One region of the Sinorhizobium sp. Y406 genome, then DNA from elsewhere that is predicted to be linked to it. Evidence: riboswitches for the same ligand, from Rfam matches in the RefSeq annotation. Region 1 holds a riboswitch; each other region holds the start of a gene.
The links. A riboswitch is a leader RNA that binds a small molecule or an ion and turns the genes downstream of it on or off. The one in region 1 is predicted to bind cobalamin.
Positions count from the first base shown of each region.

Region 2: it holds a riboswitch for cobalamin, as region 1 does, so the genes downstream of both, bluB (5,6-dimethylbenzimidazole synthase) here and AC4P1R_RS10560 (CbtB domain-containing protein) in region 1, are expected to answer to the same signal.
Region 3: it holds a riboswitch for cobalamin, as region 1 does, so the genes downstream of both, AC4P1R_RS09040 (DUF1636 family protein) here and AC4P1R_RS10560 (CbtB domain-containing protein) in region 1, are expected to answer to the same signal.
Region 4: it holds a riboswitch for cobalamin, as region 1 does, so the genes downstream of both, AC4P1R_RS24290 (ABC transporter substrate-binding protein) here and AC4P1R_RS10560 (CbtB domain-containing protein) in region 1, are expected to answer to the same signal.

Region 1 covers NZ_CM178974.1:2,205,579-2,212,812, reverse strand. Annotated here, with positions in the region: gene AC4P1R_RS10575 (glucoamylase family protein) at 1-495, shown strand, start outside; gene AC4P1R_RS10570 ((2Fe-2S)-binding protein) at 519-1,361, shown strand; gene AC4P1R_RS10565 (CbtA family protein) at 1,651-2,406, opposite strand; gene AC4P1R_RS10560 (CbtB domain-containing protein) at 2,721-2,897, opposite strand; cobalamin riboswitch at 2,938-3,200, opposite strand; gene AC4P1R_RS10555 (anthrone oxygenase family protein) at 3,408-3,884, shown strand; gene AC4P1R_RS10550 (cystathionine gamma-synthase family protein) at 3,886-5,169, opposite strand; gene AC4P1R_RS10545 (mechanosensitive ion channel family protein) at 5,516-6,838, shown strand; gene AC4P1R_RS10540 (alpha/beta hydrolase) at 7,025-7,234, shown strand, end outside.
Region 2 covers NZ_CM178974.1:1,604,992-1,612,225, reverse strand. Annotated here, with positions in the region: gene AC4P1R_RS07735 (NAD+ synthase) at 1-535, shown strand, start outside; gene AC4P1R_RS07730 (TolB family protein) at 539-1,399, shown strand; cobalamin riboswitch at 1,449-1,659, shown strand; gene bluB (5,6-dimethylbenzimidazole synthase) at 1,704-2,411, shown strand; gene AC4P1R_RS07720 (DUF2865 domain-containing protein) at 2,464-3,594, opposite strand; gene AC4P1R_RS07715 (acyl-homoserine-lactone synthase) at 3,874-4,518, opposite strand; gene AC4P1R_RS07710 (helix-turn-helix transcriptional regulator) at 4,672-5,409, opposite strand; gene AC4P1R_RS07705 (NADP-dependent malic enzyme) at 5,673-7,234, opposite strand, start outside.
Region 3 covers NZ_CM178974.1:1,882,237-1,889,470, forward strand. Annotated here, with positions in the region: gene AC4P1R_RS09020 (TerC family protein) at 1-597, shown strand, start outside; gene AC4P1R_RS09025 (mechanosensitive ion channel domain-containing protein) at 603-3,206, opposite strand; gene AC4P1R_RS09030 (hypothetical protein) at 3,264-3,395, shown strand; gene AC4P1R_RS09035 (DUF924 family protein) at 3,560-4,120, opposite strand; gene AC4P1R_RS09040 (DUF1636 family protein) at 4,205-4,603, opposite strand; cobalamin riboswitch at 4,726-4,938, opposite strand; gene AC4P1R_RS09045 (SLC13 family permease) at 5,037-6,812, opposite strand; gene AC4P1R_RS09050 (hypothetical protein) at 7,140-7,234, shown strand, end outside.
Region 4 covers NZ_CM178975.1:1,575,607-1,582,840, reverse strand. Annotated here, with positions in the region: gene AC4P1R_RS24315 (hypothetical protein) at 62-184, opposite strand; gene AC4P1R_RS24310 (hypothetical protein) at 881-1,129, shown strand; gene AC4P1R_RS24305 (hypothetical protein) at 1,175-1,408, opposite strand; gene AC4P1R_RS24300 (ABC transporter ATP-binding protein) at 1,746-2,549, opposite strand; gene AC4P1R_RS24295 (FecCD family ABC transporter permease) at 2,546-3,565, opposite strand; partial or broken gene AC4P1R_RS24290 (ABC transporter substrate-binding protein) at 3,571-4,521, opposite strand; cobalamin riboswitch at 4,784-5,016, opposite strand; gene AC4P1R_RS24285 (LysR family transcriptional regulator) at 5,064-5,969, opposite strand; gene AC4P1R_RS24280 (acyl-CoA dehydrogenase) at 6,200-7,234, shown strand, end outside.

The DNA of each region.
Region 1 (7,234 bases):
CTCTGGGGGTTCAGCGCCTGCCATGCGCCACGGGGAAGGGCGAAGCTCCGCAATGGCCGTTGGCAGAGACTGCTCGGCTATGCGGCGCGCGGCGCCCCCTTCGGCGCCGATGACGGTACGCTGGTTCCCTGGGCGCCGCTTGCTGGCCTGCCATTCGAGCCGGACGCCTGCCTGAGCGGCCTTTCCCACCTGCTCGCCCGCTATCCGGCGCTGCTTCGCGAGGGGCGCCTTCCCGGCGGCTTCAATCCGAGCCTGCCGGGTGAGGGGCCCGAAGGCTGGGTGGACGATCGCGTCGTCGGGCTTGACCAGGGACTCACGGTCATGATGATCGAGAACTGGCGAAGCGGCTTGCTTTGGGAGCTGACGCGCGGCATTCCGGCGTTCACGCGGGGGCTGGAAAGGGCGGGCTTTACGGGCGGATGGCTTTCACCGCGTGTGCTGAGTAAGAGAGGCGGCCTTTGCGCCTCGCATGAGACGGGCGGCGCTGGAGTGTGAATGGTGAGGAGGGTGCAGGGCCGATGCGGGAGAGCGGGGGATTTGCGGCGTCGATCGATTGGCTCACGGCTGCCTTTCCGGAAGTTGGCTGCTCGCTCGAGGGGCCGATGGGCTTCGCGGTCACGGCCGCCTTCTGGGCGGAGGGCTCGACCGGAATGGAGGCCTGCCTTGCCTATCAGGACCGCTTCGCCTCCGGGATGGACGACAAGATCCGGGCGGCGCATCTGATCGCCTTCTACTGTCACCCACTCGGCCTCGCGATGGGCGCTGTCTATCTCGCCACCGGCCTTGTGCCCCGGATCGCGGGGCTCCGCTTCGAGACCTATCCGCGGATCGATGGCGGGCGAAGCTTCGAGGCTGGCCGCTTTCATTTCCTCCTCGATGCGCCGTCTGCGGCCGCCGGGAAAGGTGAGGAGGGGGAGCAACAGTTCCACGATGGCTTCGTCCTGCATATGAAATCGATCATAGCGCTCATCAAGCGCCGCTGCGGTCTTTCCGCACGGGCGCAATGGCGGCTTGCGACCGACGGCCTGGCGGGCGCTTTCCTGGAAATCGGGCGTCTGCGGGGGGAGCAGGCGGTCGCGATCGAGCGGGCTCTCGCCATCGTCAAACGCGCGGGCTCACCGCTCGCGTCGCGCGACCTGCGATATGAAGAGATAAGCGTCGAAACCCCGGGCGGTGCGCTTTGTCGAACCTATCGGATGCGCAGCGGCTGCTGTCTCTACTATCGGACGGAAGGCGGCGATTTCTGCGACACCTGCGTGCTGCTGAGGGCCGAGACACGGCGCGAGAGATTAAAGGCGCATTTGCTTGAGCCGGAGGGGAAGTCGGTTGGATGTGAAGTGGTGGATTGTCACCCACGATAGAATGGACGCACTCACCAAACTGACTGAGAATGCCCTTAGCCGAACCAAGCCCCTCCCCACAGGTGGGAGGGGCTTGGAGCCCGCGGCGATCGCCTGCGCTCCCAATACCCTTAGAGCATGATCCGACCGGAGTGAAACGAGGATCGATAAGATCATGCCTCAGAACGAAAGCGTTAGAGCGCCGATCTGATCCAGTCAGATCGAAACGCGCTCTAGCGTCTGCTCCAACTGGCGAGATTTGGGTGGAAACGGTGCGGCCGAGAAAGGGGTTGGGGAGGGGTGAGCCTGCTTAGCCGGCCTTCACGACCCGGTCGTTGATGAAGCCCGAAACGATGCCGAGGACGATCCAGAAGGCGAGTGTCGTGGCTAGTGCCGCAACCGCGAATTCCGCGCCAAGGACGGCCGGAACGTTGCTCGACATATCGAGCGGCTGCGGCGCGCCATAGGCGTGAGGTGCGGCGATCAGCACGAGGCCCGCGACCTTCGAGCCCAGTTCTCCGCGCAAGGCCAGCAGGTAGAGACCCGCGGCAGAGAGCAGCACGGTCAAGGCCCACCAGACCTGGCGCTCGCCAAGGTCGGCAGCCGGGAAGCCGGGCAGCTCCGGCGGCAAACCGAGCGCCGGCAGCATGTGCACGGCTAGCCAGCCGCAGGCGCCCCAGAGCGCCCCGTTTGCAAGCGTGATCCGATGGCCTGTCATGATGCTGATGCCGGCAAGCAGCAGCGAGAAGCCGGCGCCCGTGACCAGGTTGGCGAGCAGCGTTCCTGAAAAGCGGCTCATGCCGAACAGGATTCCGCTCTCCTCCTCGTGTCCGCCCTCATGGGCATAGGCGGGCGTTATCGGCGAAACGAAGGCGAGAAGTTTTTCGAGCGGCGAAACACCGTTCAGAGACGAATGCTCCTCGTGACCCGCAGCAGGCTGCTCTCCGCCCTCGAATTCCTCGGCATGCAGGATCAGCGGCGTGACGCGCAGTTCCTGGGCGGCGGTCATGAAGACGCCGGCGATCAGCCCGGCCACGATTGCGGCCAGAAGTGTCTTGACGATCATGTGTCGATTTTCCTCAATGCAGCGCTTCCCCTACTGCATGTCTCCTTTAATCGTCCTCGATTTAACGACAAAGACATGCAGCAATATAAGGTGCTACAGCGACCTTTGCGCGTCTGATAACGCGCGCGGCGCTGTAGGGAGCACGGTCCAGCCAACGCAGTCGGGCACCCCTACAGCGCCCTGCGCCTTTCAGAGCGCACAAAGGACGCCGATGCGCGAGCCGCGACATCATGCCGGATGGCATGCGCACATGCTCGGAGCGCCTGACGGCTCTGTTCAGCTTCGATCCGGAACGCGCAAGGCGTTCCATTGGCTTAGTGGCAGGGGAAGCCGTAGGAATGGCGGGTGTCGTGCGCCGTGTCGTGGAGCACGGCCGAATTTGCAAGGCCTGCACCGAAGACGAGGAAACCGCCGATCATAAGGGCAAGAATGCCCGCAACCAGACGATCGCTGAGGGAGAGCGAGACGCTCGAAACGTTAGACGTAGCCATGACAACCTCCGTGATGGCAAGGGATGTTCCCGATTGGGCGTTGCGCCCGCATCGATTGGCAGGTTTCCTGGCTCGCGGCGTCAGGTTTACACCAGGGATTTGCCTCGCCTTCCCAGATCGAACCGCCCTCTCGCGGTCCTTCCCAGTGGCTTTTTCCGGATCGCTCCGGAACGGCAAATTCACACCGCACTACAGTCGCGGGGTCGGCCGTGATTAAGATGCCCAGCTTGGGTCCACCCGTCACGTTCCCGTTTACTCCCGAAGCGCGTTCGCTTTCCGGGAACCAATCGATCCCCGATGATTAGGTGCGGCCGCGCCTGATGTCAATCGAGCCGGACCCGTAAAATGAACGGGATTGATGCCAGGCGCGGGCTTGCGAAATGGCGGGCGGCCGATCTTTCCAAAATGGTGCTGCGCCTCGTGACTGTATCGCGCCTCTCGTCTATCTCTGCAGTTGCGTTCCCGTTCCGAGCGCTTGCAGTTCCCGCTTGCTCGATCTGGAGATAAGTCATGGCAGCTTTCGTTCCCGGCCTTGCTTTTGCAGCCGCCATCGGTTCCGGCCTGATGGCGGGGCTCTTCTTCGTCTTCTCGGTCTGCGTCATGCGGGCCCTGTCGCGGCTTCCGGCGGAACAGGGAATCGCCGCCATGAACGCCATAAACGTGGCGATCCAGAACCCGTTGTTCCTGGTTGCCTTCATGGGCACCGCGATTCTCGGCCTGGCGCTGATTGTTGCTGCTTTCATAATGGGCGAGAGGGGGAGCTACCTGCTTGCCGCCGGTGGGCTCGCCTATCTCGTCGGCACATTCCTGGTGACTGTCATTTTCAACGTTCCTTTGAACGATGCGCTCGCAGCGGCGCGCGGCGAGGCTGCCGCAGCGCTCTGGCAGCAGCGCTACCTGACCGACTGGGTTCGCTGGAATCATGTCCGCACTATCGCCTCGATCGGGGCGCTGGCGCTTTTCGTGCTCGGCCTCGCCCGCAGTTGAATCAGGCCGTCGTCAAGGCATTGGCGAGGTCGGCGACGAGGTCGTCCGGATGCTCGATGCCGATCGACAGGCGGATGGTCGATTCGAGCACGCCGATCCGGCGCCTGACCTCGATCGGCACGCCCGAATGGGTCATGGCGGCCGGGTGGCTTGCGAGCGATTCGGTGCCGCCGAGGCTGACTGCGAGCTTGAAGATCTGCAGCGCATTCAAGAAGCGGAAGGCCGCCTCCTGGCCGCCGGCGATGTCGAAGGAGAATGTCGAGCCGGCGCCGGTGCACTGGGCGGCGAAGACACGGCCGGCATTCGATTCCCCGTCGTCGAAGGGCAGGTAGTGAATGCGCTCGACCTTCGGATGGTCGCGCAGGAATTCGGCGACGATACGGGCGTTGTCGTTCGCCTTCTCCATCCTGACCGACAGGGTTTCGAGCGATCGGCCGATCATCCAGCAGGAATGCGGGTCGAGCTGAGTGCCGATCGCCCCGCGCAGCGCCTTCACCTGTTTGACGAGGGCCTTGGAACCGAGGACCGCGCCGGCGATCAGGTCGGAGTGACCGCCGACATATTTGGTCAGGGAATAGAGCGAGAGGTCCGCGCCATAATCGATCGGGTGCTGGAACACCGGGCCGAGCAGGGTGTTGTCGCAGGCGAAAATCGGCCGGTGCCCCATTTTTTCGCCGATCCCGTCGGCGATGCGGCGGATCAGGGAGATGTCGACGAGGCTGTTGGTCGGATTGGCCGGCGTCTCGATCAGAATGAAGGCGACGCGGCCTTTCTTCATCGCCTCCTCCGCCGCGCCGTTGACCGCCTGCTCGTCTATGCCGTCGGCAAATCCAACGGCGGAGACGCCGAGATTCGGAAGGGTTTTCGCCAGCAGCGTTTCGGTGCCGCCGTACAGCGGCTGCGAATGCAGGATGACATCGCCCGGGCGAACGAAGGCGAGCAGCGTGGTCGCGATCGCCGACATTCCGGAGGAAAAGAGTGCGCCCGCTTCCGCCCGCTCATAGACGGCGAGCCGGTCCTCGACGATCTCGCTGTTCGGATGGTTGAAGCGGGAATAGACGAGCCCGGCGCCGACGCCCGCCGGCGGTTCGCGCCGGCCCGAGACGAAGTCGAAGAAGTCGCGGCCCTCTTCCGCCGAGTGGAAGACGAAGGTGGAGGTGAGAAAGATGGGCGGCTTGACCGCGCCTTCGGAGAGCTCGGGGTCGTAGCCATAATTGAGCATCAGCGTTTCGGGATGCAGTTTATGATTGCCGATATGGGTCTTTGATGGGTGCGGCGCGGTCATTGCTTTCTCCTCCGGGTGAACGGGCCTGGCTCTTTCAAATTATATCAAATGCTTGGACCGGTCCTGGCGATTTGCAGCAGCTTGATCATGGCCGGCGCAGATTTCCGCCGGTATCGAGGAGATAAGGCGCAGAATATCGCCGGCGAGTTCGATCGGCGGATTCCTGGGAGTGAACTCGAGCTGGATTGCCACGGCGGTCTGCGGGGGCGGGTCTGTCTATGGCCTTCAAAGGCTCTCTGCCGCCACGAGCATTGAAAATGGGAAAATTGGCCTAGATTCAAAGAACTAGGGTGGGTCCGTGGCGCATTCACCGTCACCGGGCGCCCGGCGCTCTGGGAGGACGGCAATGGATTTCCTGCAAGCGATCGAGGCCACGGAGTCCTGGCTGCGGACGATGGTCTTGAATGAGTGGACTCTCTACCAGCTGGCGTTGATCGCGGTCGGCTACCTGGTTTCCCGCATCCTGGCGAAACACATAGAGCCGGCGGTGGAAGCACGCGCGCGCACGATCAAGGGAAATCCGGACCTGCTTCGCGTGATCATCGCCTTCATGCGGCGGCTCAAATGGGTCTTCCTGATCATCTGGTTGTGGATCGCGGATGTGCTGCTGTTGCGGTATGGCTGGCCGTCCTATCGTTGGCTGGTCTCCACCGCGCTCACGCTCGCCGCCGCGTGGTTCGTCATTTCGGTGCTGACGCGGATCATCCGGAACCTGGTGCTGGCGCGTGTGGTCGCCGTCGCCGGCTGGTCTTACTTTGCGCTTTATGCACTCGGGCTGGACGAGGTCGTGCTGGCGGCTCTCGATGGCGTGGCGATCAATCTCGGCGCTGTTCGCCTTTCGATGTTGATCGTGTTGAAGGCGATCGTCCTTTCCGCCGCGCTGATCTGGGCGGCCGTCCTGATCGGCAATGTGACGGCGCACTGGATCGACCGCTCCGGGGATCTCACGCCCTCCTTCAAGGTGCTTATCAGCAAATTGATCAAGATCGGGCTGATCATGTTCGCCGGCGCGGTCGCGCTGTCGGCAACGGGGGTAGACCTGACGGCACTCACCATCTTTTCCGGCGCGGTCGGCGTCGGTATCGGCTTCGGCCTGCAGAAGGTCGTTTCCAACTTCATCTCCGGCATCATCATCCTGCTCGATAAGTCCATCAAGCCGGGCGATACCATCACGCTTGGCGATACGTTCGGCTCGATCCGCGACCTCAGATCCCGCTTCGTTTCCGTCATCACCAGGGACGGCAAGGAATATCTCATTCCCAATGAGGACTTCATATCGCAGCAGGTGGTGAACTGGTCCTTTTCCAGCGAATATGTCCGCATCGAAGTGGACTTCGGGACCTCCTTTGACAGCGACCCGCACGAGGTCGTGCGCATTGCGATCGAGACGGCAAAGGCCACACCCCGGGTCGCCAGCACCTACGCCCAGCCGGTCTGCTGGATGACCGGCTTCGGGGCATCGTCGCTCGATTTCAAGCTGCGGTTCTGGATTTCCGACCCCAGCAACGGACTGACGAATATCCGCGGCCAAGTGTTGCTTGCCTTGTGGGACGCTTTCAAGGCGGCCGGCATTTCGATCCCGTTCCCGCATCGCGAGATCATCATGAAGACGCCGGTCGAGGTGACTCGCGGCCCGAACTATGCCGACAAGGCCGGCGCTGCGGAGTAGGGGCCGGATTGCGGCAATTGACTGTGCCGGCTCATGGGGCGACATTGCCGCCGAGACTGCGCGCCTGCATGTTTCCCCGATCGGAATCGGCTTCTGGGCGTCAGCAGGGCGGACAGAGGTTTGCATTCCCCGGACGACAAACGGAAGTGACGATTGCGGCGGCGACGTATGGAGTGGAGGTCCGCGATGGAACGGTTTCGGCAGACGGAACTATCGGGTAGGACGCGGCCGCTGCCGCATCCGGTGGGCGGCTTCCTGCGTTCGTTCTCCGCGTCCGGCATGCTCGTCGGCGTCCTGTTCTTTGCGGTTTCGCTGACGCCGAGCCTCATTCCGCGGCCCTATGCGATCCAGGGAGTGATCTCCGGCGCTTCGCTTGCGGCCGGCTACGCGATCGGC
Region 2 (7,234 bases), 600 kb from region 1:
GAGCCGCACGCGCGGGACGATATTGATGGCGATCTCCAACAAGTTCGGTTCGATGGTGGTGACAACCGGCAACAAGTCGGAAATGTCCGTCGGCTACGCCACGCTCTACGGCGACATGAATGGCGGCTTCAATCCGATCAAGGACCTTTACAAGATGCAGGTCTACGGGCTGGCCCGCTGGCGCAACGGCACTGTACCACCCGGCGCGCTCGGCCCTTCCGGCGAAGTCATTCCGCGGAACATCATCGACAAGGCGCCATCCGCCGAGCTTCGGCCGAACCAGACCGATCAGGATTCGCTGCCGCCTTATCCGGTGCTTGACGACATCCTCGAATGCCTGGTGGAAAAGGAGATGAGCACCGACGAAATCGTCGCACGCGGCCACGAGGAGGCAATCGTCCACCGCGTCGAGCACCTGCTTTACATCGCGGAATACAAGCGCCGGCAGTCGGCGCCGGGCGTGAAGATCACCAAGAAGAATTTCGGTCGCGACCGGCGCTACCCCATCACCAACCGCTTCCGCGACAGGGGATAGTCCATGCGCAGTTCGGTGGAGATCTTCGACATCGCGACGGCTGAGACCCGCGTGGTCTGGCAGACGGAGCGGCTGGTCGAAGCGCCGAACTGGTCGCCGGACGGGCGCTTCCTCGTCTTCAATGGCGATGGACGGCTCTATCGCATAGCGCTCGACGGGGCGCCGGAGCCGGTCGAGATCGACACGGGCTTCGCCCGGCAGTGCAACAACGACCACGGGATTTCGCCGGACGGCACGACGCTCGCCATCAGCGACAAAACCGAATTCGGCAAGTCGGCGATCTATCTCCTGCCGGTCGAGGGCGGCGCGCCGCGGCTCGTCACACCGAAGCTCCCTTCCTATTGGCACGGCTGGTCGCCCGATGGCCGGACGCTGACCTATTGCGGAATCCGAGACCAGGTCTTCGACATCTACACGATTTCCGTCGGGGGCGGCGAGGAGCGCCGGCTGACGTGGGGTGAGGGCCGCAACGACGGGCCGGACTGGTCGCCCGACGGCAAGTGGATCTATTTCAACTCCAGCCGCACCGGGAGCATGCAGATCTGGCGGATCCGGCCCGACGGCAGCGATGTTCAGCGCATCACCAACAGCCCCTATGGCGATTGGTTTCCACATCCGTCGCCGGATGGCCGAAACCTCCTGGTACTCTCCTATGACGGCGACGTCTCCGACCACCCGCGCGATCTCGACGTGCGGCTAAGGCTGATGAAACCGGAAGGTGGCGATCCGCGCGTCCTCTTCGAACTCTTCGGCGGGCAGGGAACCATGAATGTTCCGAACTGGTCACCATCAGGCGAAGCCTTCGCCTACGTGCGCTACCGGCCCGCGCAGACTCAAAGAGTTGCAGCGACCTTTGGCGTCTGAAAGACGCGCGGCGCTGTAAGGCATGCCTTGCCTTTCGTGGGTGCCTGTGTCCATATGGCGCTCGTCAGGTGCCCGCAAGCGCGGGAGAATCGGGAAGTCGGTGCAATTCCGGCACGTGCCCAACGCTGTGACGGGGACGGCCACGCCAGTCATGCTCTGAAGAGATTCGGAGCCTTGCCACTGAATCCTCAGGCGATTCGGGAAGGCGGCGCGGCCGGACGAACCGGAGTCAGAAGACCGGCCTGGCAAGATGGACCGGCCCCGCGCGGACGGCGGGAGGTTGTGCATTGTTGGGGATCGAACGATGCTGCCTGACCCGAGCGGCTGCCTTGTCGCAGCTGGAGCCTTTTCGCCGGACGAGCGTGCCGCCGTCTACCGTGCGATCGAGACCCGCCGCGACGTGCGAGACGAATTTCTCTCCGAGCCGCTGCCCGAACCCCTGATAGCACGGCTGCTGGCCGCCGCCCATAATGCGCCGTCCGTCGGCTTCATGCAGCCTTGGAACTTCATTCTCGTGCGCGGAGAGGAGACGCGGGAGAAGGTGTGGCAGGCCTTCCAGCGCGCCAACGAGGAGGCCGCGCGAATGTTCGCGGGCGAAGCGCAGGCGAAATATCGCGCACTCAAGCTCGAAGGAATTCGCAAGGCGCCACTCAGCATCTGCGTGACCTGCGATCGCACCCGCGGCGGCTCGGTCGTCCTCGGGCGCACCCACAACCCGCAGATGGACGTCTACTCCACCGTCTGCGCGGTGCAGAACCTCTGGCTCGCCGCGCGCGCCGAGGGCGTCGGCGTCGGCTGGGTCAGCATCTTTCATGAAAGCGAGATCAAGGCCATCCTGGGCATACCGGAGCACATCGAAATCGTCGCCTGGCTATGCCTCGGTTTCGTCGACCGGCTCTATCAGCAGCCGGAATTGGCGGCAAAGGGATGGCGCCAGCGACTGCCGCTCGCAGAGCTGACCTTCGAGGAGGAGTGGGGCATTTCCGCGGACCTTGATGCAGGTCGGAGGTAGCGCGCTTTTTCAACGTCTTGCCTGGATAAGATCGCGTGAAAGGTGAGCGTCGTCAATTCTCCTGTTGCGGCTGAAAGCTTGGTCCCAAGGGGTTCTTGAGGTCGATCGCGCTTTCTTCCGGCGGCAGGAAGGTCGGACCGACAATGCGCACCTTGGCGCTCTTCGGGTCGTAGGGGCGCTCTTTCGTTGGCCTTGCGGCCGCGCCTTCAGTCGTCATTCCCACCTTGGCGCCGCCGATCGTCACGACCGAGGGGCTCGCCGCGAGACTGGCTTCGGAGGTGCTCTCCCGGTTCGTCCGCCCGGCTGCCTTTGCGGGCTTGCAGCCACAGGCGCCTCGTGAAGCGACGTCGCGCGTGCGGTAGGCAAAGGCCGTCGGCAGTTCGCGGTAGGGCCTGCCGGTCGAAGCCGAGACCATCTGGTCGCTCTCCTCGGTGGCAAGCACGTGAAAATAGAGTTCGGTCTCGGTCTGGGGGCAACGGGCGCGGCAGAGCTCGGCGTCGCGCGGGAAATCAGCCGGCGAGGCATTCGACGAGATTGGGAAGAAAGCGCCGTCGCAGGTGCGCACGCACATGGTCCGCAAGCGGCCGTTCCCGTATCCCTCCATCGGCGAGAAATCCTGCATCCCCGGCTCTTCGAAGAGCAACGGATAATCCTCGTCGTCCGGTGCCAGATCTTTGAGGATGTTGCGATGGATGTCGGCCTCGGTTGTCGTCGCGAACTCGTCCAGCTCGTCCCACTCGTCGCCGCGCACCGGAATGCAGCCGTTGATCTCCATCGCGGCGAGAATGCGCCGGCGCGCGTCTGCGCGACCGTTCGACACCAGCTGCTGCCGATGGACTTTCAATTCCTGGAGATTGGCCTCCATCCGTGCGATCGTGTCGTCGAGTTCGGCGCAGAAGGGAGTATTGTCGTCGATGACGATGATGCTGCCGCGACTGCATCCGAGCCGCCTGCGCTCGTTCCTGGCGCGTCGAAGCTCAATGTTCTGGCGGGAAATGGCGCCGGTGAAATCGCTGAGGTTTGCATTCGAGCTGAACGTGGTCGGCATGCCGGCGAGGCGGGCCTGAAGCCGTTCACAAACGCTCGAAGCCGAAGCCTCGTTTGCCGTAGCCAATGCCAACGGCAGAAGCGCAGCCGCAAGCCATGCGATGCCGCGGGGCGCATTGCTCGGAGATCCCGACACTTTCCTCTTCCTGCATTCCGGCGGAACGGCCGCCTCAGCGGCCGCAGCCTTTTCTCTGCCTCCATTCTAGAGTCTATGCAGGCTGGCGCAACCGCAACACGCCCTTTGCGTTAATGGCGCGACTCGCAATGGAGGCCAGGCCGCGCTGCGAACATACAGCGCCGCGCGTCTTTTCAGACGCGCAAAGGTCGCTGTACCGCTTTGAGTCGGCGCATCGGCCCGAAAATCGAGTGCGATTTTCGGGCCGATGCGCTGAAGCGCGGCCCCGTGAGGTGACCGTCAGGCCGCCCTTGCTGTCTCCAGCGAGATCGGGCGTTCCAGAACCGTGCCCTCAATCGCGGCGACGGCCTTCATGGTTTCGAGCAATCTTTGCGACACTTCCCAGGCGATCGCGACCGCATGGACATTACCGATCCGTTGGGGATCGCCGATCCGGTCTCCGGGGCATCCCATCCGCCGGAACATCCGCTCCAGGAATACGTCGGTCACCGTCACGATATGCGTGATGCCGGAGCTCAGACTCAGTTCGCCGACGCCGCACATGAGTTCGGCCGCGGCAACCGTAACCTGGTTCGACGCCCGGTCCTGCGAGATGTCCGGATCGATGCAGAATCGGCTCGATTCCCACACTTCTGCGCTGCGGATCTCCGGGTTGTCGCCGAGCAGGATCGGGAAGGTGTCGTCCAGCATGTTCGGGCCGAGCGTCGGCAGAAGCCGCAGCGAGCCGCGCAGTTTCCCAGTCTCCGGCGAATAGGACATCACATAGAGCGGATTGGCCTTGTCATAGTGGTCGATTTCCCACTCGCCCTCGGTCTTTACGTCCCATTTCAGGAAATCATGGAAGACGCGCTTGCGCAGCCGAAACATTTCATCGACGGCCTGTGGGTATCGTCCGCGAGCGTTGCCGTTCACTATTCTGATCATTTTTCGCTCCATCGTCTCCGTTCGATGGCGCGATGCTGGCAGGCTCCGACGACACATGTAACTGTCGATAGTGACAGTTCAATTGCTGCCGTTTTCCCGGTAAATTTTGGGGGGTGGTGTACCGATTTTCAGGTCGGCTCGGAAATCAGCCCGTCAGATGGTGGGGATCAAGGCATGGCGAACGGCTTGCGCAACGGCCTGCGTGTTCGACACTACGTTGAGCTTTCGTCGGGCGTTGGTCATGAAGAAACGGACCGTGCGCTCGGAGATGCCGAGGATGGTGGCGATTTCCCAATAGCTCTTGCCGGCTGCCGACCAGGTGAGGACCTCGGTTTCACGCAAGGTCAGTCTCATGTCGCGCTCGTCCATGGCCCCGGGCATCGCCGAATGCTCGAGCATGGAGGCGTGAAACAGATTTGCGGCCAGTTGGAAATCACGCAGATGGCGGCGGCGATAGTCGGACCATTCCGCCGGCGAAAGATTGGAACTGATAGCGAGAAGCGCCATACGACTGGCTGGAGACGGAAGCGGCAGAGCCACGCCCTCCGTCGACAGACCGATCTCCTCTGCCGCCTCGAAGAGCGGTTCGCATTCGGGAAAGCGTCGGCGGGCGCTCGCCCATTCGACGGGCCTGACGCCGCCGAGCGCAAGTCTCAGAATCGGGTCGATCCGGTGGAGCCCTCTCGAATGATAGAGATCGGCAGCATAGGCGCCGAAAGTGTGATGCAGGCGGCAGACTTTCAGGCCATCTGCCGATGGTTCCGCCTCGAGGTAGAGGAGATGCGCGATATTGAAGGTGCGGCGCATCAAGGCAAAGAATTGCTGCGGTTCGGCGCAGCCTCCGTATTCGACGACATCCAGCAGATCGAGGACAGCTTGTTCATCAGTCATGCCGTAACACCGATTCATGCCCCTAGAATAAACATGGTTTAGTGAGACCGTCTTTGTCTAGTGCTATATTTCGTAAACGCTGCAGTCGTCCTGTTATATCAATCGGTGATTGTGGTTTTGTGGCGGCAGGACTTAAAAATCGCCAAATGCGCGATTGCTGAAGCAACGATCGCCCGGGATCAGCTCGAACCGGACTGTCCAAGCTCATCCCCGTTCAAAGGGCGCGGAGTCGGGTGAGCCGCTGGAGAAACCCAAGCTCGGTATCAGGCGGGATGGCTCGCCTCCACGACGGCGAGGGCGGCCATGTTGACGACGCCGCGCGAGGTCACCGAGGGTGAGAGGATGTGCGCCGGCAAGGCCGAGCCGAGGAGTATCGGCCCCACATGGAGGCTGTCGGTCATCGTCTTGACCACGCCCAGGGTTATGTTGGCGGCGTCGAGATTGGGAAAGACGAGCAGATTGGCTTCCCCTTTCAGGGTGCTGTTCGGCATCACGCGCTGGCGCAGGATTTCGGAAATTGCCGAGTCGCCGTGCATCTCGCCGTCGACCTCGAGGTCAGGCGCAAGCTCGCGCACGAGCCGGAGCGCGGTACGCATCTTGGAGGCGCTCTCGGAATCGCGTGAGCCGAAGTTCGAATGCGAAACGAGTGCGGCGTGGGGGGTGATGCCGAAGCGCCGGATTTCGTCGGCGGCCATCACGGTCGTCTGGGCGATCTCTTCGGCGCTAGGGTCGTAGCTGACATAGGTGTCGGTGAAGAAGGTGGCGCCGCGCTGCGAGATCAGCAGGCTGAGGGCCGAGAAATCGTGGACGCCCGATTTCTTGCCGATGATCTGCGACACGTCGCGCAAATGTCTCGCGTAGCGCCCTTCGACGCCGCAGATCAGCGAATCGGCTTCGCCGCGCTTGACCGCGAGAGCCCCGATGACCGTCGTATTGGTGCGCACGATCGTGCGGGCGGCCTCCGGAATGACGCCGAGGCGGCCGACTATGGCGAAATAGTCGTCGACATAGTCGCGGTACCGCGGATCGCCTTCGGGGTTCACCACTTCGAAATCGACATCGGGTCTGATCCTGAGACCATAGCGGCGCAGCCGCGTCTCGATGATCTGGGGACGCCCGATCAGGATCGGGTTGGCGGTACCCTCCTCAAGCAGGACCTGGGCCGCCCGCAACACCCGTTCATCCTCGCCCTCGGCGAAGATGACGCGGTTCTTCGCCGCATTCTTGGCGGCGGCGAAGACCGGCTTCATGATGAAGCCGGAACGGAAGACGAAGCGATTGAGCTTGTCGAGATAGGCGTCGAAGTCCTGGATCGGACGAGTGGCAACCCCGGATTCGGCGGCGGCACGCGCGACGGCCGGAGCGATCCTGAGGATCAGCCGCTGGTCGAAAGGCGAGGGGATCAGGTAATCCGGTCCGAAAACCGGTGTCTCGCCGGAATAGGCGCGGGCGGCGACGTCGGAGGGTTCCTCGCGGGCAAGGCCCGCAATGGCCCGCACGGCCGCCATCTTCATCTCTTCGTTGATGGTGCGCGCGCCGCAATCGAGCGCGCCGCGGAAAATATAGGGGAAGCAGAGGACGTTGTTGACCTGGTTCGGATAGTCGGAACGACCGGTGCAGATCATCGCGTCGGGGCGCGCGGCGCGGGCGACTTCCGGCATGATTTCCGGGGTCGGATTGGCGAGCGCCATGATCAGCGGCTTTTCGGCCATCTGCGCCAGCAGTTCGGGCTTGAGCACGCCGGCGGCCGAAAGGCCGAGGAAGACGTCGGCGCCGCCGATGCTGTCGGCAAGCACGCGATTGTCGCTCTCCTGCGCATAAACGG
Region 3 (7,234 bases), 320 kb from region 1:
CAGGTCATCGTCATCGACCTTGTGCTTGCGGGCGACAATGCGGTGGTGATCGGACTTGCGGCCGCCGGCCTTCCGTCTGATCAACGCAAGAAAGCGATATTGGTCGGCATACTGGCCGCCACGGCCCTCCGGATCGTCCTTGCGACCTTTACGGTTCAGCTTCTCGCAATCATCGGGCTCCTCCTCGCCGGCGGCCTGCTTCTGCTTTGGGTCTGCTGGAAGATGTGGCGGGAGATCCGCTCCGGCGGCCACGGCGATGTGCAAGGCCTGGATAGCGCAACCGCGCCACGCAAGACCTTCGTCCAGGCAGCGACCCAGATCGTGGTTGCCGATATCTCCATGTCGCTCGACAACGTCCTCGCCGTGGCTGGTGCCGCGCGAGAGCACACGACGATCCTCGTCTTCGGCCTGATGCTTTCGATTGGCATGATGGGCGTTGCTGCGAACATCATAGCGAGATTGCTCAGCCGCCATCACTGGATTGCCTATGTCGGCCTGGTGATCATCCTCTATGTGGCACTCGACATGATCTACCGGGGTTCGCTCGAGGTCTGGCCGCATCTGATGCCGGCCGCCCAGGCGCTGGTCGCCGGTTGATCGAGTTAGCGCTTGGTCGGGCGCGCTGCCGCGGGCATGTCCTCTTCGTCGGACGGCAGCTTCGCTGCAACGCGCTTCGCACGCGTCTTGGAGAAGCCTTCGTCTTCCAGGGCCTTTTCCAGGGCCGCCTTGTGATCGTCGTCACCTTCGACATGGATATTGAGATTGCGCTGGGGAAAGGGAATCTCGATGCCCTCTTCTCGGAAGCGCTCGAAGATCGCCACGCGCAAGTCGTTGCGCACGCCCACGCCGTTCAAGAGATCGGCCAGGTGCACCCGCAATTCGAAATCCAATGAGAAATCGCCGAAGTTCAAGAAGGCGACCGACGGCTCCGGATTCTTCAGGACCATCGGATGCTGTCCGGCGATCTCGAGCAGAATCTGCATGACGCGGCGGGGATCGCTGTCGTAGCTCACCCCCACCGCCACCTCCGCCCGCCCGACGCGGTTGCGATGCGTCCAGTTGCCGACGGACGCATTGATCAGTTCCGAATTCGGCACGATGATCGATTGCTGCTGGAAGGTCTCGATCTCCGTTGCGCGGACGGAAATGCGCCGCACGAAACCTTCCGTGGTGCCGCTGACGATCCAGTCGCCCACCTTGAAGGGCCTTTCGACCAGCAGGATCAGGCCCGAGACGAAGTTGGAAACGACGTTCTGCAGACCGAAGCCGACGCCGAGCGAGAGCGCGCCGGCGACCAGCGCGAGGCTGGAGAGGTCGAAACCCGCTGCCGAAACCGCAATGAGGGCCGCAGCACCGACGCCGACATAGCCGATGCCCGTCCGTATCGAGTTGCGCACGCCGGCATCGACGCGGCTCCGCGCCATCACGTTCCTGTCGATCCAGCCCTGTATCCAGCGCGTCGCGGCGTAGCCGAACACAAAGAACAGGAGCCCGGCAAGAATGCCGACCAGCGAGATGGTGATCGTGCCGATCCGGATCTCGGTCAGGAGCCGATAGGCCCAGGATTCGATATCGGCGATCTGGAAGCCCCATTGGAGCAAGATGAGCGGGATGAAGAACAATACGACCAGCGCATAGATGCCGAGCCCCGCGGCAAGGCCGATCTGATCGAGCGCCACCGATTCGAGGTTGAACCGCCGCTCGAGATAGCGGCCGACGATCGTCTCCGCAAAAGCGCCTTGCTTGGCAACCGACTTTCCGGTGAGAAACCCGATATACATCATGACCAGGATGGCGCCGGTGATGATGATCTGGGTGGCGATGAAGCGCGCCATGCCGACATAGCCGGCAAGCGCGATGGCGACCAGCGCCGCGCCCATTGCCAGAAGCGATGCGGATATGATGCGCGGCCACGGGCGACCCGGCGCGTGGAGAGGGTCGTCGCGCCGCAGGACCGGCCGAATCCAGGCCATCGACATCAGGATGAGCCCGATGATGATCGACGCGACGAAGCTCTTTGCAACCGTCAATATCACGGGCGAACCAAGCGCCTCACTGATGCTCCCGAGCAGATAGTCGAGGCCGTTGACGAGCGCCATCGCGAAGATCGGCACCATCAGCACCTTGGCACCACGGTCCGAGACCCGCACGAGCCGCCATGCCGAGTGCGTTGGCGACAGGACGGAACTGGCAAGGCTCGTCACGAAGAACAGCACGACGCCCATGCCGAGCGTCACGGCAACGATCGGCGCGATATCAGGCCTGAGCACGTTGAAGCTGTCGAGGAAGAAATAGCTCGAGGCGGCGAAGGCCGTCAGCGCCATGGTGGGAATCATCGTCGACCAGAATGCCCGCGACAATTGCCGGAAATAGGTGGGCTCCTCGTCGTGACGCTGGAGAAAGGGAGCGAAGAGCCGATATCCCCCGGCGAGGAAAATCAGCGCCGCACAGAGCGACAGGAATATCGCGCTGAGGAAGGGCAGGCGCTTGTAGTTCCAGGCAAAGGTCAACCAACTGCTGACGCTGCGCCACAATGCGGTGGCTTCGGCCGCCGTCGCTGTAAACGCCTCGCTCAGCATCTCCGCCGAAACGTTCGTATGCCTCAGCAGCGTAGTGGAGAACAGTGCCCGACGTGTCGCGGTTATCGTGCCGGCAAGCCGTCGCGCCTCGCCGGCAAGACTCTCCGCACGGGCCGCGATCGCATTGATCGCCGCCCGTTCGGCAAGCAGTCGTTGTCGCTCCTCCGTCACGATTGCCGCCTCCGGCGGCTGGTCCTTGCCCGGCGGCTCGCCAAGCTCTTCCAGGCGCGCCTTGATTTCGTCCAGTCGTGGCCGGGTGGCCGCGGCGGCCGAAACGATCTCCTTGGCAAGAGCGTCGGCCTGTACCTTCAATTCGGCAAGGCGGGTGTCATCGTCTTTTGCATTGGCAACGCGCTCCCCCAGTCGCTTGAGATCGCGCTCGGCTTTGGTCAGTTGCGCTTCCGCCTGCTGCAGCACCGGCGATGCGGCAGCTCCGGCGCCCGCTTCACCCCGCGGCGCCGGTTGTCCCGACCGGGCAGGCTCGGCTGCCGGGGCGGGCGATTGTTGAGCGGGCTCGCTTTGCTCCACGGGCCGAGCCGCGTCCTGGGCCGTCGCCGGCGCGCCGCCGGCGAGCGCCAGCGCAACCAAAGCAAACAAGAGGGCGGTCAATTGTGCTGCCGAACGCAATTCAAGATCCTTCGCAATCCGTCTATCGCCGATGGGGTCGCCAAAGCGAGCGCCATCATGTCCGATCTGCATACGCAACAAGGCGAAAAGATGCAAAACGGCATCTTTTGCGACTTGCCCGTCAATGACCGCCCGCGCGTCTTTTTCGGACGCATTCAGACGCACATGCAGCGCCGCGCGTCTTATTAGACGCGCAAAGGTCGCTGTAACACTTTGAATTGCTGCATGTCTTTGTCCTTAAATCGAGGTCGATTAAAGGAGACATGCAGTAGGTCGCCGCATTCTTTGAATCGGCGCATTGCGCGCTTTGCGAGGACCGTCACTTCGCTCCTATGCCCTGAAGCGGAGCACCGTCAGAACCCCGCGCCAGGCTGGGCCAGATAGGCCTCCTCCGCCGGCGTCGACCGGCGCCCGACGATGCCGTTGCGATGGGGAAAGCGGCCGAACTGCTCGATGACCTCGCGATGGCGGATCGCATAATCGAGATAGTTGGGCTCGCCGAGCTCGGTAAAGAGCTTCACCGACATCGTCTGATCGGCGAGGTTCTCGGAATGCTCGAACGGCATGTAGAAGAAGGCGCGCCATTCCGGCGACACCGCCTTGTCGGCGCTGGCGCCGATGGCAAGCTGTGCTTCGCGCAGGGCGAGTCCGTCGGTCGCAAACGCCAGCGGCGATCCGCGATACATATTGCGCGGGAGCTGATCGAAAAGAATGATCGCGGCGAGCCAATTGCGCGGGCTCGCCCTCCAGACATCGTCGACATGCCTTGAAAGCGCCAGATGCGCATCCCGGAAGCGCTGCACGCACTCGCGATCGAGTTCGGCGCTCGGCGTGAACCAGTGCTCGTAGGAAAGCTCCCCGAACCAGAAACGCAGCACGTCCTCCGGTGTGCAGTTGGTGCTTTGGTCAGTCATTCCGGCCCCTCTCCTTCTGACGGTCGCGAGTGGTCAGATAGGCGATCGACTCCACGATTTCCAGCCGGCCCTCGGCGGCCTCCATCACTGGAAATGCCCGGCAAGCGCCTCGGAGACGATCAGCGCCGCCGGAACGCGGGCGAGATTGCCGCCGCCGGCGGCGCTCGGCCCGCCGTCCACGCCGCCATTCGCATAGGCGACGGCGAAGCCGACGAGATCGTCGATATTCTCTTCGGCCGCGACATCGCCGAAGAGATACGTCGCCCTGCCCGATGCCTGGAAGGCAATGGTGCAGGGACGGGTGCAGGCGGCCATGCACACCGTCCCGGCAATCGCGAAATCATCGGCGAGCGGCTTGCCGAGCGCCGAAATGCTGCCGTTGAGCATGGCAAGCAACCGGGCACCCGGTAGGCACGGCCCGCCTGTTAAGTGGCACTCGGTCGAAAGCGTTATCTTGTGCGCTGATTGATGCGAATTCGCCATGGCTGTTCTCCGCCGGCCCCTGCCAGCTTTGCAAGGGGGCCGCAGAGAATGGCGAAACTCGAAACCGACGATTGACGCCGGACAGAAGCCGCTTCTTTTCCATCGGAACACCCCGTCCGTTGTGGTTGATCGGTTCGATGGCAGGTCTCCTGGCTCGCGGGTCGCGGCGCATCCACGTCTTCCCGGCCTCCCGGCCAGTGACATGTTGTGGATGCGCTTTCCGCTCACAGTTGCGGGGGCAGCCACGGCATCGGCCCCTTTCGGGCATCCTCACCGCGTTCCCTTTTCAGCCGCTGCCGAGTTTCGGCAGCAGCACCATCACGCCCTTGGTTGCACGAGTCTCGGCTCGATGCAATGGGGTCGGGATAATGATCGACAGTGCCGTCCGCCCTTCTTCGCTGCTCCTTCGCGATCACGGCGGAAGACCGGCTCGCTATTGCAGCGGCCAGAACCACATCAGCAAGGGCACCGTGGCAAGGATGATGACGATCGACAGCGGCAGTCCGAGCCGCGGATAGTCGCCGAACCGGTAGCCGCCCGGGCCCATCACCAGCGTATTGCACTGGTGCCCGATCGGGGTGAGGAAATCCGAACCGGCGCCGATCGCCACCGCCATCAGAAAGGCGTCCGGCCTATAGCCGAGCGTGGCGGCGAAGCTCACGGCGATCGGGGCCATGACGAGCACGGTCGCGGCGTTGTTGAGAAACGGCGTCACCGCCATCGCCGCAATCAGGATGAGCGCCAGCGCCCCGGCCGGCGGCAGGTTGGTGGCTATGCCGCCGAGCCAGCCGGCGATCAGGTCCGAGCCGCCCGTCGTGCGCAGCGAGTCGCTGACGGGGATGAGCGCCGCCAGCATCACCAGGATCGGGCCGTCGACGGCCCGGTAGACGTCCCGCAGCGGGATGACGCGGAAGATCACCATGGCAAGGGCCGCAGCGAAGAAGGCGACCGGCACCGGCACCAGGCCGACCGCGGTCGTCGCCATCGCCGCCGCCAGCAGCAGCAGCGGCAGGGTGCCGCGCCGGATCGTGCCGAGCAGAATCTCGCGCTGCGCCAGCGGCAGGCAGCCGAAGTCCTGCAGGAAGACCGGCAGCTCGCTTCGCGCCCCCTGCAGCACCACGATATCGCCGGCCTGCAGCCGGATGCTGCCGAGACGCTGTTTCAGCCTCTCGCCCTGCCGGCTCACCGCAAGCAGATTGACATTGTGATTGTTGAAGAGCGCCAGCCGCTCGGCGGACATGCCGATGAGCGGCGAATTGCTGCCGATCACCGCTTCGATCGCCTCGATCTCCGCACGCGTCTTGTCGCCCGGCATCGGCAGCCGGTCGCCGGCGATCTTCAGCTTCGCCTGGGAGACGATGCGGTCAAGCGCCGCCGGTCCGCCTTCGAGCAGCAATATGTCGTCCGTCTCGATCACCACATCGGGTAGCGGCGCCAGATGCGTGCCGCGCCGGAAGATCGCGATGACGACGGCGCCGCCGTCGCCGATCCTGACGAGATTGCTCACGGGCTTGCCGATCGCCGGCGAACCGGGCGCGGCCACGGCTTCCGCCGTATAGTCGGTGATCTCGATCGCCTGATTTACCGAGACCTCCTGGCTCTTTCGCTCCGGCACCAGGCGATAGGCAAAGAGCAGGAAAACGCAGCCGACAAGGGCAAGCGAAGCGCCGACCGGCGTGAAATCGAACATCGAGAAACTCTCGCCGGTCAGTTCCGCACGCATCCGCGAGACGACGACGTTCGGCGACGTGCCGACCTGCGTCATCAACCCGCCCATCAACGAGCCGAAGGCCATCGGCATCAGGAAGACCGAGGGCTGCACCTTCGAGCGCCGGGCAAACTGAAACGCGACCGGGATCATGATCGCCAGCGCGCCGATATTCTTGATGAAGGCCGAGAGCACGGTGACGGTGACCACGAGCAGTGCAAGCTGCGCCCTGACCGACTGCAGCTCCGGCAGGAAACGCTGGATCGCCGCATCCACGATGCCCGAGCGGGCAACGCCGGCGCTGACGATCAGGGCGCTCGCGACGATGATGACGATATCATCGCTGAAGCCGGCAAAGGCACCGTTGAAAGGCACGATGCCGACCGCCACCGAAAGCATCAGCGCCGAGCAGGCGATGACGTCGTAGCGAAATCGCCCCCACACGAAGAAGACCATCATTGTGCCGATGACGATAAACGAGAGAAGCTGGTCGGCGGTCATAAGCGAGTACCTGAAGCAACGACTGGTCGGACACGGGCCCATTTTTCGACAGACCACCCGGCCGGTCTTGGACGGCGCATCGCTTGGACGGCCGCCCACCGCCTGGCGAGTCTCCCCCTACATCCTCTGAAGCATCCATCCGATGCAACTGAAATATCGCGGAACTCCCCGCCGGGCGCCCGGTCCTCACCAGGAAACTGCGCCGTACCCCTGCCTTTTCTTGGATCGCGTTCGAAGAAAGGATAAGATGTACGAGCAGTTGAAGAACCGGCAATGGTTCTTCGCCTTTGAATTTCGCCTCGACCGGATGCCATCAGGAACGCCGGCATGAAGATCGTCCTTGCCGTTCTCTACGCGACGCTTGCGCTCGCTGCCTGCACACCCACGACACGGACGGTCGGCTACGGGCCCGGCCTCGAGCC
Region 4 (7,234 bases), on a different replicon from region 1:
TCAGAGCTTAGGGTCAGGACCATCACCAGACGGGGCACGGACACGACCCATGCTCAGATGTCTACAGGATGCGTCCGAACAGGACCGAATAGACAATCACAGCAATCGCCAGCGTAAAGGCAAGCGATACGAAGAGGCGTGTGAAATCGTAGGTGTAGAAGCGGGCGGGGATGAGGTTTTTCATAGCGATTTTCCCAGTTTTCGTTTGCTCTAGATGCCCAGAGCGCGGCTTCCGCTGCGCTTCACGAAGTGAGCGACGGCAACCTCGTTCTGACCTGGCCGAGGACCTGCGGTCGGACCCGATGTGGACGATGATGGTTGCCACAAGCTCGGCGCACTTCGCAAATTCCTGCGGCTGACCGATCGCGCTGCGTCTTGTCCACTCTGCGATTTGGCCGAGTGTCATGAGTTCATTCCCTCTAATCGGGTCGATTAGGGGGATCTTTGCAGGCCCCTGCTCCGACCAGGAGCCAATGCCAATCCGGATTTTTTAAAGTGCGCCATAAAAGACGTAAAGTAAACAACGAATTCCGCTTGTTTATCCTAATTGCAACTGGTGCTCGCCGCACACTTACTGAGAATAACAATGCTCGATTTGTTTCACTTTTATCTTTGCTGGACCCAGGAATAAATCTTTTCAAAGACCAGATTTTCACCGACTTTCATAGTAAAGCCACAGTCGACGCATATGGCGTTATGCTCTTTTTATGCTGGTCTCAGCTTAGCAAGAGGAAATGGACCAAACTCGCTGATCTCGCTTCCCGAACATCCAAGCGCGAGGCCACCGTTGCGGGCTTGGCCCAAGCCGACTGAACGGGGCCTGGCTTCCGTTGACTGAGGAGCGCCGTGGCGCAGGCGACCGGCGCGAAGAGAGCCGCAGATGAGAAGCAAACACGAAGAACACGCGCTCACCATCAGCGCATGGGAATCCGCGGGGGGCCCGCCGAACAGATCCGAACGACGCGATCAATATGGCCGCCGTTTCGATGGAGACGGAACCTATACGATCTATTATCTCCTAACCGGGGATACAGCAGAGATCGGCCCTTGGAAGATGGAAGGGCTCAGCCCCAAGAATGCGGTGCGGGCGCTGCGTATTCTTAACACGCCCGGGGATGCACCTGGATAGGCTGACATTCGGTGTCGTCCCGGCGGTAGCCGCGCAGCTTGGAAATCAGATGACCAATTGTACGATATGCGCGAACGGCGTCATTGCCCATTTCCCGCTGGCGTCTTTCGTCGTTCTGTAGATGATGAAGTCACTGCCCACCGTGAACGTTCCATGCATCGTGATCTCGTTACCGGTTGAGAGTACTGCTCTAAGCTCACTTGCATGGCGCTTCTCGATCTGGTCGCTGATCAGCTCGGCCAAGGTCAGGTGAAGCCTGTCAGGTTTGGAGTTATTCATTTTTCGCCCGCCCTACGGCCCCATTTTATCGGCGCTCGCCGATATAGCGGGAGCATTCCCACCCGGTGGAACGCCCAGCGACGGGCTCGCACCATGTCGAACCCTGCCCTCTTTTGCTTATGTTCGCAAGGCGCCGGCATGTGAGGCGCTTGCCCGGAAGATTGCGGCGGCGCGAGCCGAAATCGGCACAAAGTTTGTCCCGCGCCATAACGACTGGCAGCGGCCGCGGGAGCACGACACTACCGCACTTGCCGTCTTTTCGGTCGAAAAGAAACCACCGCCGCATAGCCGGTGTCGAGTTTGCCACGATGGTCGCAATCACGCGTCTGGGCAAGGATCATGAGATCCTCCTGAGCTTCGGTCTTTCGGCGGCCGGCGAACCGGGCGCGCAGTAGCGGATGTAACAGCGCCCCTCGCCCTCATGCTGGACATCGACCACCACCCCGAAGACGGAACAGATCCGCTCTGCGCTGAGGACCTCGGATGGGCGGCCCAGCGCAACGATGCGGCCGCCGCTCATCAAGGCAATTCGGTCGCAGAACATCGCTGCGTGGTTGAGATCGTGAAGCGCCGCCACGGCTGTCAGTTGCTGCTGGCGGACGAGATGCAGCAGGCCGATCTGGTGGCCGATATCGAGGTGGTTCGTCGGCTCGTCCAGAAGCAGGATTTCCGGCTGCTGCGCGAGGGCACGGGCGATGTGCAAACGCTGGCGTTCTCCCCCCGAGAGCGTGTGCCACTGCCGCGCCGCCAATGGCTCCATGTCGACGTTGCGGATCGCCGCGCCGACAATCTCGTCATCCTCCGCCGACCATGGTGCGAGCGGTCCGAGATGTGGGGTGCGGCCGAGCTCCACGGCCTGGCGCGCCGATATGCGCTCGCTCGTCTCGGCCTGCTGTTCGACGAGGGCTATGCACCTGGCGACCTCACGGCGTCCGAGCCCGTCTATCGGCCGGCCGTCCAGCAGCACACGACCCGACTTCGGTCGCCGGAGACCCGCAAGAAGCGACATCAGGCTCGTCTTTCCGGAACCGTTCGGTCCAACGATGCCGAGAAATTCTCCCGGGACGACGTCGAGCGAGACGTTCTCGAGAATGGAAATTCCGCCCGTGGACCATGAGACGTTGCATGCCGAAAGCATCATCGAACCGCTCCCCGCTGGCCAAGGATAATCGCGAAGGCAGGCGCTCCGACAAGCGCCGTCACCACGCCGATCGGCAGCACCTGGCCCGGAATGATCACGCGGGAAACCACGTCGGCGGCGACCATGAAGATTGCCCCGGTCAAAGCGGATGCCGGCAACAGCAGCCCGTGCCGGACGCCCACCAGCATCCGTGCCGCATGCGGGATGACGAGCCCGACGAAGCCGATCGACCCGACGATGCTGACCATGGCCGCCGTCATCATGGCCGATGCGCCGATCAGCACGACACAGACGCGGCGCACGGGTATGCCGAGCGAAGCGGCGGACTCGGAGCCGAAGGTGAATGCATCGAGGGCGCGTGCATGCCAGAGACAGGCAAGAAGGCCAACCACAGCGGCAGGCAGAGCAAGCCAGACATCCGGCCAACGGACGCCAGACAGATTGCCGAGCAGCCAAAACATGATCGCGCGCGACTGCTCCGCGTTGGCCGCCTTGGTGACGATGAAGGAGGTGAGCGCGTTGAAGAGCTGCGAGCCGGCGACACCGGCGAGTATGATGGCACCATGCCCCCTGCCCGCGCGCATTGCGAGCAGGCTGACGAGCCCGAATGCGAGAAGTGCGCCGAGGAAGGCCCCCAGCGGCAGCGTCAACAGACCGGCACCGAAACCCAGGATGGCAACGGCGACCGCGCCCGTCGATGCTCCCGCCGAGATCCCGAGAATATACGGATCGGCGAGCGGGTTGCGCAGAAGCGACTGCAGCACGACGCCGGAAAGTGCCAGCGCCGAGCCGCAGCACGCCGCCACCACGGCGCGGCTCAAACGGTAGTTCCAGACGATGCCCTCGTTGATCGGATCGAGCGGATAGCCCGCCTGCCATAGCCGATTGGCGATCGTCCGGGCGACGACATCCATCGGGATCGCCGTCTCGCCGATCGCCGCACCCAGCCAGAGCGCCGAGAACAGCAGGACAAGCGCCAGCACTGTGGCGCCTGTCCTCGATAGGGAGCCCACCATCCTGTTCACTGGGTCAGGCCGGCTTTTTCGATAGCCTCGGCCAGGGCCTCGATCCCTTCGATGGTCCGGATCGTTGGGTTCATCGCCTGGGCGTCCATTTCGACGACGCGGCCCTCCTTGACGGCCGGCATGAGACTGGTCACCGGGTCGGACTTGAGGAACTGGTGCTTGACGGCGATGTCGTCTGCGGGGAAACGGCGACGCTCCATCTTGCCCGCGACGATGATCGTCGGCTCGGACCTGGCGATGGCTTCCCAGCCGACGGTCGGCCATTCCTCCTCGCTGTCGATGACATTGCGGATGCCAAGCGCCCGCATGATGTAGCCGGGAGCACCGTTCTTGCCGGCGACATAGGGGTCGATGTCGAGCTCCGCGCTCGAGAACCAGAACACGGCCGAGAGCTTGCCGTTCGCCGACACGATCTTCTGCTTGGCAGCATCCTCGCGGGCCTTCAGCTCTGCAACCAGCGCCTCGCCGCGCTCCTGGACGTTGAAGATCTGCGCCAGTTCAGCGATCTCCTGATAGATCAGGTCCATGGTGAAGACCGCGTGGCGAACGCCATCGCCTCCACCCGTATTGTCCTTGCCGACGCAATCGGCCGGCGAGGTGTAAACCGGAATGCCGAGTTCCTCGAACTGCTCCGGTTTGGCAACGATGCCCTCGGACCCGACGTGCCACTGGAACTGCGCGGTGACGATGTCGGGCTTCTTGGCAACGACGCTCTCGAAACTCGGATCGTTGTCCGCAAGACGCTCGACCTTGGCATTGGCCTCCTCGTAACCCTCGATGACCGGGCCGAGCCAGACGGCGGTGCCGACCATCCGGTGCTGCAGGCCAAGCAGATACATGATCTCCGTGCTGCTCTGGCCGATCGAGACGGCGCGTTCGGGCGCCTTATCGAAGGTAATCGGGCGGCCGCAATTGGTGATAGTCAGCGGATAGGTGGTTTCGGCGGCCTGAGCCTCGAAGGCGAAAGTCGACATCAGCGTAGCGACGGCAATAAGGCTGCCGCGACTGTTAGGAATGATGGTCACGGATCGATCTCCCCGATTGTAGAATACCGGCCGCACGGCGCGGACGGCGGGAACTGTCGCGCCGCGTCAGTCAGCGGTTTCGAGCGAGCGGCTCGAACGGGAAGGAACGAATTCAGGAAGGCGCAGCCAGGCGCGAAAATGTGTCATGGCATATCCTGTTCCGGGCATCCCCGCCCGTGGACATTGGAGCGAACGCATGACGGCAGGTCTCCTGGCTTACGGATATCTGTCGTCCATCTGCCTTCCCGTGCCGGTTGGCACAGTGGCACGGCGCTCGAGGCGCCACGAGGATGGACGGCAATCCGCTCACAGTTGCGGGGGCAGCCACGGTTTTGGTCCCTGTTGGGTCGTCCGCACCGTGTTCCCTATTAATCCCCTTCGCTTCACCGTCGGGGAACCGTCGAGAGACTCCATAGATAGTTGAGCCCGACTGGTCAAGGGTAGGCCCTGCCGCGCGTCCGCGGTCAGGAAGCCGACGTTGCTTGCGGCTTCAATTCCGCGGCAAGCCAGGCGCGGAAGGATTCGAGTGGCGGGTAACTGGCCCGCGATTGCGGCCAGACCAGCCAATAGGATCCCGAGCCTGGCACCCCCCTCTTCAAGAGCGGAACGAGGCGTTTCTCCGCTATCTCGGCGTCTGCCAGATAATCCGGAAGAAGCGCCACGCCGAGGCCGGAGATCGCAGCCTGCGTCATGGTCGCGAACTGGTCGAAGAGCATTCCGGTAACGCTTGTTGGTTCCGCGCCATGGGCGGCAAACCAGATTCGCCAGGCGTTCGGCCTCGTCTCCAGTTGAAGAAGCGGCAGCCCGGCCATCCCATCAACGTCGGCAACCGGATGGTCCTTGAGCAGCGCTGGCGAGATGCAGGCCGTCAGTCGCTCCTCGAACAGCTTCATGTGGCCGGCGTCGCGCCAATCGTCCGCCCCGAAATGGATGGCGGCATCGAAGCCTTCGACGGCAAAGTTGAAGCGCTTGAGACGCGTTGCCAGATTGATCGTGATGCCGGGATGTTTGACCAGGAACCTGCCAAGCCGCGGCGCCAGCCATCGCGTGCCGAAGGCCGGCAGGATGGCGAGCGACAGCGTGCCGCCACCCGGATTTGCGGCTAGTTCCATGCTGCCGCGCTGGATGAGATCGAGCGCGCGGGTCACGTCCCGGCCATAGGCGTGGGCGGCTTGCGTCGGGATCAGCTTCTGCCTGTGCCGCTCGAAAAGCTGGCGGCCGAGCTGCTGCTCCAGATTCTGGACGAGACGGCTCACCGTGCTCTGCGTCAGATCGAGCTCGCGCGCTGCCGCCGCTGTCGAGCCGGTCTTCAGGACGGCCTCGAAGGCGGCCAAAAGGCTTATCGAGGGGAGGAACCGGCGCGGGCGCATCTCAGCTATGCATTCCATGAATGATATTACACGCAAATACGGCTTTTTCCGCACGGCAACAAGCGGTACTTACATGGGAAAATCGGCTTACCGTTCGAGATCATCGGGGCGTAAAAGATATCGGGAGAGAATCCGTGACCACAAACCCATCCGTGCATTCATCACAAGGCAGCGCTTTCGCCTGGGACGATCCCCTTCTCCTCGACGACCAGCTTGCCGAGGACGAGCGCATGATCCGTGATGCGGCCAGGACCTTCGCGGAAGCAGAACTCCTGCCGCGCGTCGAGGTGGCCTATCTCGAAGAGAAGACCGATCCGGGCCTCTTCCGGCTGATGGGCCAAGCGGGTCTTCTCGGCGTGACGCTGCCGGACAAATATGGCGCGGCCGGCGCCAATTACGTTTCCTACGGTCTCGTGGCGCGCGAAGTGGAGCGCATCGATTCGGGCTACCGCTCAATGATGAGCGTGCAGTCGTCGCTGGTGATCTATCCCATCTACGCCTATGGCTCCGAAGAGCAGCGCGACAAATACCTGCCCGGTCTCGTTTCGGGCGAGCTGATCGGCTGCTTCGGGCTTACCGAGCCGGATGCCGGATCCGATCCGGGTTCGATGAAGTCGCGCGCCGAGAAGATCGAGGGCGGCTATCGTCTGCGGGGCTCGAAGATGTGGATCTCCAACGCACCGATCGCCGACGTGTTCGTCGTCTGGGCGAAGTCGGAAGCGCATGGCGGTCAGATCCGCGGCTTCATCCTCGACAAGGGTATGACGGGCCTGTCGGCGCCGAAGATCGGCGGCAAGCTGTCGCTGCGCGCTTCTGTCACCGGCGAGATCGTCATGGATGGCGTCGAAGTCGGCGAGGACGCGCTGTTGCCGAATGTCTCTGGGCTCAAGGGACCATTCGGCTGCCTCAACCGTGCCCGCTACGGCATCTCCTGGGGGGTGCTCGGGGCTGCCGAGGATTGCTGGTTCCGCTCGCGCCAATACGGTCTCGATCGCATCCAGTTCGGCAAGCCGCTCGCCGGCACGCAGCTCTTCCAGAAAAAGCTCGCCGACATGCAGACGGAGATCACGCTCGGCCTGCAGGCCTCGCTCCGCGTCGGGCGGCTGATGGATGAAGGCAGGTTTGCGCCGGAGATGATTTCCCTCGTCAAGCGCAACAATTGCGGCAAGGCGCTCGACATTGCGAGACAGGCCCGCGACATGCATGGCGGCAACGGCATTCAGATCGAGTACCACGTCATGCGCCACGCGCAGAACCTCGAGACG